DNA from 2 places in the Dysosmobacter sp. Sow4_B12 genome. Region 2 is predicted to be linked to the other one. Evidence: riboswitches for the same ligand, from Rfam matches in the RefSeq annotation. Region 2 holds a riboswitch; the other holds the start of a gene.
The links. Region 2 has a riboswitch for lysine ahead of ACTQ4R_RS08200 (transporter substrate-binding domain-containing protein). Riboswitches for the same ligand answer to the same signal wherever they lie in the genome.
Positions count from the first base shown of each region.

Region 1: it holds a riboswitch for lysine, as region 2 does, so the genes downstream of both, ACTQ4R_RS02860 (Na+/H+ antiporter NhaC family protein) here and ACTQ4R_RS08200 (transporter substrate-binding domain-containing protein) in region 2, are expected to answer to the same signal.

Region 1 covers NZ_JBQKKR010000001.1:553,663-558,657, forward strand. Annotated here, with positions in the region: gene ACTQ4R_RS02855 (BTAD domain-containing putative transcriptional regulator) at 1-41, shown strand, start outside; gene ACTQ4R_RS02860 (Na+/H+ antiporter NhaC family protein) at 122-1,861, opposite strand; lysine riboswitch at 1,935-2,112, opposite strand; gene ACTQ4R_RS02865 (uracil-xanthine permease family protein) at 2,233-3,612, opposite strand; gene ACTQ4R_RS02870 (DUF523 domain-containing protein) at 3,889-4,323, opposite strand; gene ACTQ4R_RS02875 (DUF3783 domain-containing protein) at 4,320-4,700, opposite strand; gene ACTQ4R_RS02880 (NUDIX hydrolase) at 4,697-4,995, opposite strand, start outside.
Region 2 covers NZ_JBQKKR010000007.1:31,325-36,319, forward strand. Annotated here, with positions in the region: gene ACTQ4R_RS08190 (amino acid ABC transporter ATP-binding protein) at 1-298, opposite strand, end outside; gene ACTQ4R_RS08195 (amino acid ABC transporter permease) at 311-1,519, opposite strand; gene ACTQ4R_RS08200 (transporter substrate-binding domain-containing protein) at 1,519-2,373, opposite strand; lysine riboswitch at 2,482-2,651, opposite strand; gene ACTQ4R_RS08205 (hypothetical protein) at 2,831-3,025, opposite strand; gene ACTQ4R_RS08210 (FprA family A-type flavoprotein) at 3,085-4,302, opposite strand; gene ACTQ4R_RS08215 (acyl-CoA dehydrogenase family protein) at 4,331-4,995, opposite strand, start outside.

The DNA of each region.
Region 1 (4,995 bases), on a different contig from region 2:
AGCTGCACTACTCCGTGCAGCCGCTGGAGCCCAATCTATGAAAAAAGAGCCGGGTGTGCCTGCCGCACACCCGGCTCTTCCCAAAAAGTCCGGTGCCGCTCTTCGCGGCACCGGACTTTTTTCAAATTTTCTTTTTGCTGTGGCGGGTCTTGATGACCAGCAGAGTCGCCAGCATCAGCACGATGCCGATGGGCAGGCTTAGGATGCCGGGAGCGCCGAATTGGGCCAGTATACCGGCGATCAGATAGGTGATGCCGGACACCACCGCGCAGGTGACGGCATAAGGCAGCTGGGTGGACACATGGTTCACGTGGTCACACTGGGCGCCGGCTGAGGCCATGATGGTGGTATCGGAAATGGGAGAGCAGTGGTCGCCGCAGACGGCGCCGGCCATGCAGGCGGAGATGCAGATGATAGCCATGGGGTTATCCATGGAGAACACGTTCTGCACGATGGGGATCAAGATGCCGAAGGTGCCCCAGGAGGTGCCGGTGGCGAAGGCCAGCAGGCAGCCGATGACGAACACGATAACCGGCAGCAGCATCTGCACGCCGGTGGCGGAGGTGCGGACGAAGTCCCGAACGAAGAACTTGGCGCCCAGGGAGTCGGTCATGGCTTTTAGGCTCCAGGCAAAGGTCAAGATCAAGATGGCGGGCACCATGGCCTTAAAGCCCTCGGGGATGCAGCTCATCATATCCTTGAACTTCATAGAGCGGCGGATCAGGAAGTAAATAAACGAGAACACCAGAGCAAAGGCGGAGCCCAGCATTAGGCCCACAGAGGCATCGGAGTTGGAGAAGGCGGTGATGAAGTCCTCACCCTCGAAGAAACCGCCGGAGTAGATCATGCCGATAACGCAGCAGATAATCAGCATCACCACGGGCAGTACCAGGTCCAGCACCCGGCCCTTACCCTCTTCTACGCTCTCATCAGCGGAGGCATAGGGGTTAGGTCCGGAGAACAGGTCACCGGTCTCAATGGCATTGCGCTCGAAGGTGCTCATCAGGCCGAAGTCCACCTTCATCACCACCAGGCCCACCATCATCACGATGGTCAGCAGGGCGTAGTAGTTATAGGGGATAGCCCGCAGGAACAGGTTGAAACCCTGTCCGTCCTCAGCAAAGCCGGCCACGGCGGCGGCCCAGGAGGAAATGGGGGCGATGATGCACACGGGGGCGGCGGTGGCGTCGATGATGTAAGCCAGCTTGGCGCGGGAGATGTTGTGCTTGTCGGTAATGGGACGCATAACGCTGCCCACGGTCAGGCAGTTGAAATAGTCGTCAATGAAGATCAAGCAGCCCAGTAGGATGGAGGCCAGCTGCGCACCCACCCGGCTCTTGATGTTCTTCTCCGCCCAGCGGCCGAAGGCGGCAGAGCCGCCGGCCTTGTTCATCAAGCACACCATGGTACCCAGGATCACCAGGAAGATCAGAATGCCCATGTTATAGCTGTCGGTAACGGAAGCCACGATTCCGTCGTTGAACACATGCAGGATGGTGCTCTCAAAGGCAAAGTTGGAATACAGCAATCCGCCCACCAGGATACCGATGAACAGGGAGCTGTACACTTCCTTGGTGATCAGAGCCAGGGCAATGGCGATGATGGGAGGCAGCAGGGACCAGACGGTGTTGAAGAACCGGCTGGGGGATTCCACATAGCCGCTTCCCCCGCAGCTCTCGCACGCGGCGACAGTTCCCTCGTCCGTCAGGACGACACCGAGAGTGCCGCAGTCGGGACATTCGATCATCTTGGTGCCGGTTTCCTCGGTGGGGTCCGCGGCAAAGGCCGTGACGGTCATGGCCGTGCACAGCAGAAGCACCGCTGTCAGCAAAGGCAGCAGCCGTCGCTTTAGATTTCTCATCACGTTCTCTCTCCTCATAAAAAATGAAGTCATGACTTCTGTCATGACTTCATACGCTCAGCAGTACGTATGGACCCACGACAGCGCTCCGTCCCGGGAAGGGGACGACAGTCCGCGGGATATTCTCCCACGGCCCGGCTCCGTGCGCCACAGGCGGCACCACACAGCCTCGGCGAAAGTCCCTTTCCTCTCTCCCAGGACCTGTCCATATGGGAAGGACTACTCTTGACGTCCGCGCCTCTATCATGCTTGGTGTGTTCATTATATAAAAGTTTTTGGAAAAGTCAACCGGCTTTTCCAAATTCCGCTGTTTTTCCTTGGAAAACAAAGCCGGGGCGCCGCTTTCACGGCGCCCCGGCGGAAACGTGGGATCAATACTGGCCCAGATTGGCGGAGGCGTCGGAGTTGGCGCTCTTGCCGAAGTGGAAGTCGTTGCCGGGCAGGATGGCGTTGAGCACGATGCCGGCGATGGCGGCAATGGCCAGAGAGGTCAGCGTGATGGAGGCGCCGCCCACCTGGAAGGTCAGGCCGCCGGTGAAACCCAGGCCGCACACCAGAATGACAGCGGCGATGATGAGGTTGCGGCTGTTGGTGAAGTCCACCTGGTTCTCCACCACGTTCCGCACGCCGATGGCGGAGATCATGCCGTACAGGATGAAGCTGACGCCGCCGATGATGGCCGTGGGGATGGTGTTGACCAGATAGGCGAAGGCGGGGCTGAAGGACAGGATGATGGCATACAGGGCGGCCAGGCGGATGACCTTGGGGTCATGGACCCGGGAGAGCACCAGCACGCCGGTGTTCTCACCGTAGGTGGTGTTGGCGGGGCCGCCGAACATGGCGGAGAGAGATGTGGCGATGCCGTCGCCGATGAGGGTGCGGTGCAGGCCGGGGTCCTCGATGAAGTTCTCGCCCACGGTGGCGGAGATGGCGGACATGTCGCCGATATGCTCCATCATGGAGGCGATGGCGATGGGGGCCATCACCAGGATGGCGGAGACATCAAACTTGGCCACGCTGCCGGAGAAGTTCGTCACAAAGGGCTGGAAGCCCAGCAGGGGCGTGGTACCGCCGAAGAGGCCCTGCACATCCAGGCCGGAGAAATCCACCATGCGGAACACCAGCGCCACCACATAGGAGATGACCACGCCCAGCAGGATGGGGATGATCTTGATCATGCCCTTGCCCCAGATGTTGGCCACCACGATGACTGCGATGGACAGCAGGGCCAGCCACCAGCAGGAGGAGGCGTTGGACACGGCGGAGGGGGCCAGATTCAAGCCGATCAGAATGATGATGGGGCCGGTGACCACGGGAGGCAGATAGTGCATGACCCGGTGGACGCCTACCGCTTTGATAATGGCAGCCAGAAGCACGTACAAAAGGCCTGCCACTACGATGCCGCCGCAGGCGTACTGCAGCTTTTCAGCAGGCTCCATGGCGGCGTAAATGCCGCTGTCCATGGCACCCATGGCGGCAAAGCCGCCCAGGAACGCAAAGGAGGAGCCCAGGAAGGCGGGGACCTTCATCCGGGTGCAGACGTGGAAAAACAGCGTGCCGAAGCCGGCGAAGAACAGCGTGGTCTGGATGGACAGGGGCAGGCCATAGCTCTGCACCAGAATGGGAACCAGCACCGTGGCGCCGAACATGGCGAACATGTGCTGCAGGCCCAGAATGAGCATCTTGGGTACGCCCAGGGCACGGGCATCCCGGATGGGCTGCTGGCCCACGGGGGTCTTTGTTTCTTTCATGTTGCTTCTCCTCTCATATCTCCACAAAATTTTGGCAAAAAAAATACCGGCACCAATGCCGGTCAAACAGGGGAACCATTCAAAAAGGAAGAAACGACCGCCTTGGACATTCCACGCATCAAATACAGCATCTCACGTTCCCTCCTTCTCTATTTTGCCTTATTATACAGAAAGGTATGACGCATTGCAAGATTCCTTTTCCATGACCCTCGGATAAAAAAAGTGTCGGAAATTGTAAAAAATGACGGAGCGCCCTTTGGGGCGCTCCGTCCGGTGTCATGCTTCCAGCAGCTCCGGAATTTGGGACTCTCCGTAAACCGGGATGCCATGGGCGGCCAGCAGCGCCGCCGTCACGCCGTCGCCGGTGGTCAAGGCGCCGGTAAAGGTGCCGTCGTACACCTGCCCGCGGCCGCAGGAGGGGCTGCGCTCTTTCAGTACAGCGGCCTGACAGTCAAATAGTTTACATAACTTCAACGCTTCCTCCGCGCCCCGCCGGTACTGCTCCGTCACGTCGGCTCCGGTCTCCGTCACCACACGCTCACCCCGGCGCTCCGCCGGAGGACGGGGCGTCGGCAGGCCTCCCAGCTGCTCCGGGCACACGGGCACCAGGGTGTGGCGCTCCGCCAGAGCGGCGATAAGCGGATGCGCCTTCTCGGCGCCGTCGTACCGGCAGCGGACCCCCAGCAGGCAGGCTGAGACCAGGATGTTCATTGCCGCCCGCCTTTCTGAAAGGCCCGGTGCTCTTTTTGCAGCTCCGCCCACAGCATCACGCCGCTCCAGTTCCGGTTGTGGGGCGTCAGCACCGCCTTTAGGCACTCCGGTCCTGCCCCCGACCGCGCCAGGACAGGCAGCAGCGTGTCCAGCTGCTTTTCCAGGCCGCACAGCACCATCATCCGCCCGCCCAGCGGCCCTCCGGCGTAGTCCGCCATGGGGCCGGGAGCGGTATCCATCCCCGCCAGCACCGCCAGGGGCTTGTTGTAATCCTTGCGGGCCACAGGCACCAGCTCCACGCCGAGGGGGCTCACCGCTGTCTCCAGCGCCAGAACATTCAGCAGGGAATCAAATCCAAACAGCAGCAGTTTTTTCATACGATCTCCTCTCCGTTCAATACCGCCTGGGCAAGGCGCTCTCCCTCATACCGCAGCTTCAAAGAGAAAAAGGGCGTGTCCGTATCCAGCAGGCGCAAAAAAATCTTGTCCCCCTCCCACAGCGGCAGGGACAGAAGATCCGCTTTCTTGATCCAGGCCAGCTCTCCCTCGTCGCACTCGTGGGGGGTGCCGGTCCAGCCGGTGGCGGTGAACAGGTGCATGTACTCCGTGGGATAGCGGTCGGAGACGAAGGTCACCAGCCCCCGGTAGCGGTATTGCGTCAGCCGCAGGCCTG
Region 2 (4,995 bases):
TGTCCAGCACATTTTTGTTGTTGAACAGGTTGAAGCTCTGGAACACCATGCCGATGCGCTGGCGCAGGCAGTCCAGGTCGGCGTACAGGTCCGTCAAGTCCTGGCCGCCGAACCAGATGTGGCCGCTGTCCGGCTCCTCCAGCAGGTTCAAGCACCGCAGCAGGGTGGATTTGCCGGAGCCGGAGGCGCCGATGATGCACACCACCTCACCCTTCTGCACGTCCAGGTCGATGCCCTTGAGGACCTTTAGGGGGCCGAAGGACTTCTCCAGTCCCCGGATGGAAAGAATCGGTTCCATGGTCTGACCTCCTTAATTGGAACTGGGCACGCCCCGGTAGGTATTGAGGCTGAGGCGGGCGGAAAGGTAATTCAAAAGGGCGCTGATGCAGCAGGTCATGATGAGGTAGATGATGGCGGCGGAGACGTAGTTGGGCAGGTTCTTATAGTAGATGCCCGCGACGCTGGTGGCCGCGTACATCAGCTCCACCACGCCGATGCAGTTGAGCACGGAGGAGTCCTTGATGTTGATGATCATCTCATTGCCGATGGCGGGGATGGAGTTTTTCAGTGCCTGTGGGAACACCACCTTCATCATGGTCATCCAGGGGCTCATGCCCAGGGACCGGGCCGCCTCCGTCTGGCCGGCGTCGATGGACTCCACGCCGCCTCGCAGCACCTCGGACAGGTAAGCGGCGGAGTTTAAGGACACCGTGGTGAGGCCCGCGATGAAGAAGCTCCAGACGTTGTTGATCTCCGTGACAGAGAGGTCCGTGTGGGCGGTGAACAGGCTGAAGCCCGCGTAATAGATGATAAAGGCCTGCAGCATCATGGGAGTGCCCCGGATGACGGTGGCGTACAGGGCGGCGAAGCGACTGCACAGGATCTTCACGAACTTCACATGGTCCCGGTCCCGCTTATTAGGCGTCTGGATGCGGAGAAACACCAGTCCCACCGCCAGCAAAAAGCCGAAGATGGTGCCGAAGAAGGCCAGCCGCAGCGTAGTCCAAAGGCCCCGCAGGAACAGGGCGCGGCTGTTGTAGAACATGTACACCATGGCCTGGAAGAAGGGGCTGGGGTTGCTGTCCATGGCCGTCACCTCCCGAACCACCTGGCTCAGCACATGGAGCCGGTCCGCCGCCACCAGGGCCGCCACGGCCCAGACAACGTAAGAGGCGTACCGGGCCGCCCGCCGGGCGGCGGGGGCGCAGAAGCGGGACTGCGAGCGGTAGCGGCGCTTCAGCCGCAGCTTGCTCACGAGGGCCGCCAGAGACACCAGGCAGAAAAGGCCGCACAGGGCCAGGGCGCCCCAGGCCAAAGCGGTGCGGCTCAGAAAGAAGCCGTACCGCCGGGAGCACAGGTATACCAGCAGCGCCGCCAGGGACAAGGCGCTGCCGGAGAGATAGACATAGGGGTGGTCCGCCCCGGCGAAGCGCCGCAGGGCGGACACCCGGCCCCGCAGCCATCCCGCGGCGTCGCCGGGGATGGCACACAGGGAAGAGAGGGTGTTGTTCATGGCCATCACTTGGGCTGGCGCTCGTTGGCGGCGGCCAGGATGTCGGCCCGGTCTTCCTCACTGAGCTCCGCCAGAGCCGCGTTCACCTGGTCCAGAAGCTCGGTGTCGTCCTTCCGCAGGCCCACGCAGGAGCCCCGGAAGCCCAGGGTGAAGCCCTCGCCGTCAGCGAACTCGATGACCTTGAAGGAGGGGTTGGTGGCAAGGTAGCCGGGGGTGTTCTCCATGTTCACCACAATGGCGTCGCAGGTCCGCTGCTCCAGGCGGGCGATCTGGTTGGGCACGCTGTCCACGGCGGGCAGGTGGTTGACACCCTCGATCTGGTCGATGACGGTGTCCAGCATGGTGTCCTTCTGGCCCAGGACGCTGGCGCCGGCGAAGTCGGAAAGGGACGTGGCGCCGGCGTACTCGGAGTCGCCGTTGACCATGAGGCCGTACTCGGTGGTCTTATAGGGCTCACTGAAGTTGATGGACTGGCGGCGCTCCTCGGTGTCCGCCATGCCGGCGATGATCATGTCGATCTGGCCCTGGTTCAGCGCCTCGATGAGGCCGCTCCAGGCCAGCTTCACCACCACCAGGTCGGCGTCCAGATACTCGGCGATGTGGCGGGCGATCTGCACATCGTTGCCGTCGGCGTAGAAGCCGGGCAGGTTCTCAATGGGCACGTTCAAGTCCGTGGCGGTGTCCTCCTGCCAGTTGTTGGGGGCGTAGGCGCACTCCATGCCCACCCGGATCTGCCGGCGTTCTTCGGCGGGAGCTTCGGCCGCTTCGGCGGGGGCCTCTTCCTTCTTGGCGCCGCAGGCGGCCAGGCTCAGCGCCATGGCCAGGGTCAGCAGCAGGGCAAATACTCTTTTCATGTTCATAACGTTCTTCCTTTCTCTGCTTTGGGAAAAAATAACAGCCATGGATGTTGCGGAACATCCATGGCTGGCGTTGAAAACACACAAATTGCCTCCCGGAAGAAGGCTTCGGCCAATGATAGCGCTCCACATACTGTGACAGTCCGCCAGATGTTCTCTGACGGCCCAGCAAAGCGCGCCGCAGGAAGCGCCCTTCACTTCGGCAGCGGACCCTTTCCCCACCCGGAGTTCCTGCTCCGGAAGCGGTGGGTACTGATGTACGCTGCGCCTCTACCATTGTCTCGGTCAAAGGACCAGAGACGGTTTGAAATTGTTGGAAAAAAGATACTACCGCTGAAAACAGATGTCAAGGCAAAAAAAGTATTTTTCAGAAAAGGGCAAAGAACGGACGATAGCGGTCAAAAATTTTGTGCAAAACGAAAACCGGCGCCGCGGCATTTCCGCTGATTCCGGCCCGTTGCTACGCAATGCGGGACTTCATGAAGCGGATGAACTGCCGGGCCTCCCGGGTGATGAACACATCCTTGCGCCACACCACGGCGATGTTCAACAGCAGCGGCTCCCGCATGGGCAGTCCCCAGGCCAGGACCTTCCTGGCAAGTCCCGCCGCGGCGGCCGCCGCCGCTTTGGAGGGAAAAATCGTCCATCCGGGCAAATACCTGTGAAAAAAGGAATGCGGGACGCTTTTGCGTCCCGCATTCCTTTTTCAAAAAGTCATTCCTTGACAGAGGCCGCCAAAGCATCCGCCAGAGCGTCCATGTCCGCCAGATTCTGCCGCTGCAGGGAGGAAGCCATGGTGACGCCGTCATCCAGAATCGTCATGTTTTTCAAGTCCTCCAGTGCCTTGCGCATCAGCGCGCCGGAGCGGGGCGCCCAGGAGCCGTTCTCCACGATGGCGCAGGTGCGCTTCTGGAGGTTCAGCGCCTTCATGTCCGCCAGGAAGTTGTGCATGGGCGGGAAGATGCCCAGGTTATAGGTGACGGAGGCCAGTACCAGGTGGCTGTATTTGAACAGGTCGCTGATGAGATAGCTGACATGGGTGCTGGACACGTCGTACAGCCGGGTGTTGGTGACGCCCCGGTCCGCCAGCTTGGACGCCAGCACCTCCGCCGCCTGCTCCGTGTTGCCGTACATGGAGGCGTAGACGATCATGACGCCCTTTTCCTCCGGCTCGTAGGTGGCCCAGTGGACATACTTGTCGATGATGTAGCCCAGGTCCTTCCTCCACACGGGACCGTGGAGGGGGCAGATATACTTGATATTGTCCAGACCCACCAGCTTGGCCGCCTTGTTCAACAGCGCCTGGACCTGGGGGCCGTACTTGCCCACGATGTTGGTGTAATACCGGCGGGCGTCGTCCAGCCACTCGCCGTCAAAGTCGAACTCGTCGGCAAAGAGTTTGCCGTCCAGAGCCCGGAAGGAGCCGAAGGCGTCGGCGGAGAAGAGGACGCCGTTGGTGGTGTCGAAGGACACCATGGCCTCCGGCCAGTGGACCATGGGCGCGGCCACAAAGGCGATGGTGTGGCTGCCGAAGCACCGGGTGTCGCCCTCCCGGACCTCCTCGATCTGCCCCTCGGCAAAGGAGAAGCCGAACTGGTGCAGCAGGATGACCGCCTTGGGAGAGGTGATGACCTTCACCTCCGGCCAGCGCAACAAAATCTCCTCAATGGAGGCGGCGTGGTCCGGCTCCACGTGGTTGATGACCAGGTAATCCAGAGGCCGGCCGTCCAGCACGGCCTGGATGTTTTCGATGAACTGCCGGCCCACGGCCCAGTCCGCCGTATCGAACAGGACGGTCTTTTCGTCCAGCAGCACATAGGCGTTGTAGCTGACGCCGTGGTACAGGGGATGGATATTTTCAAACAGGGCCAGGCGGTGGTCGTTGGCACCTACCCAATACAGGCCCTCGGTGACTTTACGGACATTATGCATACAAATACCTCCTTTTCAGGCCGCTTTTTTACACTTCGATCTCGATGAACTGCTCCGCCGTCTCGCCGCAGTGGGGGCACACCCAGCCCTCCGGCAGGTCCTTGAAGGCAGTGCCGGGCTTGATGTCGTTTTCCGGATCGCCCACGGCGGGGTCGTACTCGTGGCCGCAGCCGTTGCAGATGTAGATCTTCCGGGGTTGGGCGGTCTTTTTGGGAGCGGCCCGCTTCATCTTCTTCATGGGCGGAGCCGGCAGCTTTTCGCCGGTGTCCAGAGCGGCGGTGAGCAGCGGCAGGATCTCCATGACGTCGCCCACGATGCCGTAGTCGCAGTTTTTAAAGATGCGGGCGCCGGGGTCGATGTTGATGGCCACGATGGTGGAGGCGTCCTTGATACCCTTGAGGTGCTGGCCCGCGCCGGAAATGCCGCAGGCGATGTACAAATTGCCCTTGAACTTCTGGCCGGACATGCCCACATAGCGCTCCAGCGGAACATACTGCAGCGTTTCGGCCACGGGACGGCTGGAGCCCACGGCGGCGCCGGCGGCCTTGGCCAGGTCCTCGATGAGCTTCATATTCTCTCTGGCGCCGATGCCCCTGCCGGCGCTGACCACCCGCTCCGCCTGGGAGATGGGGGTGTCCATGGGGATGCCCACGGTGAAGTCGTGGCCGTCCTTCTTCAGCGCCGCCACCAGGG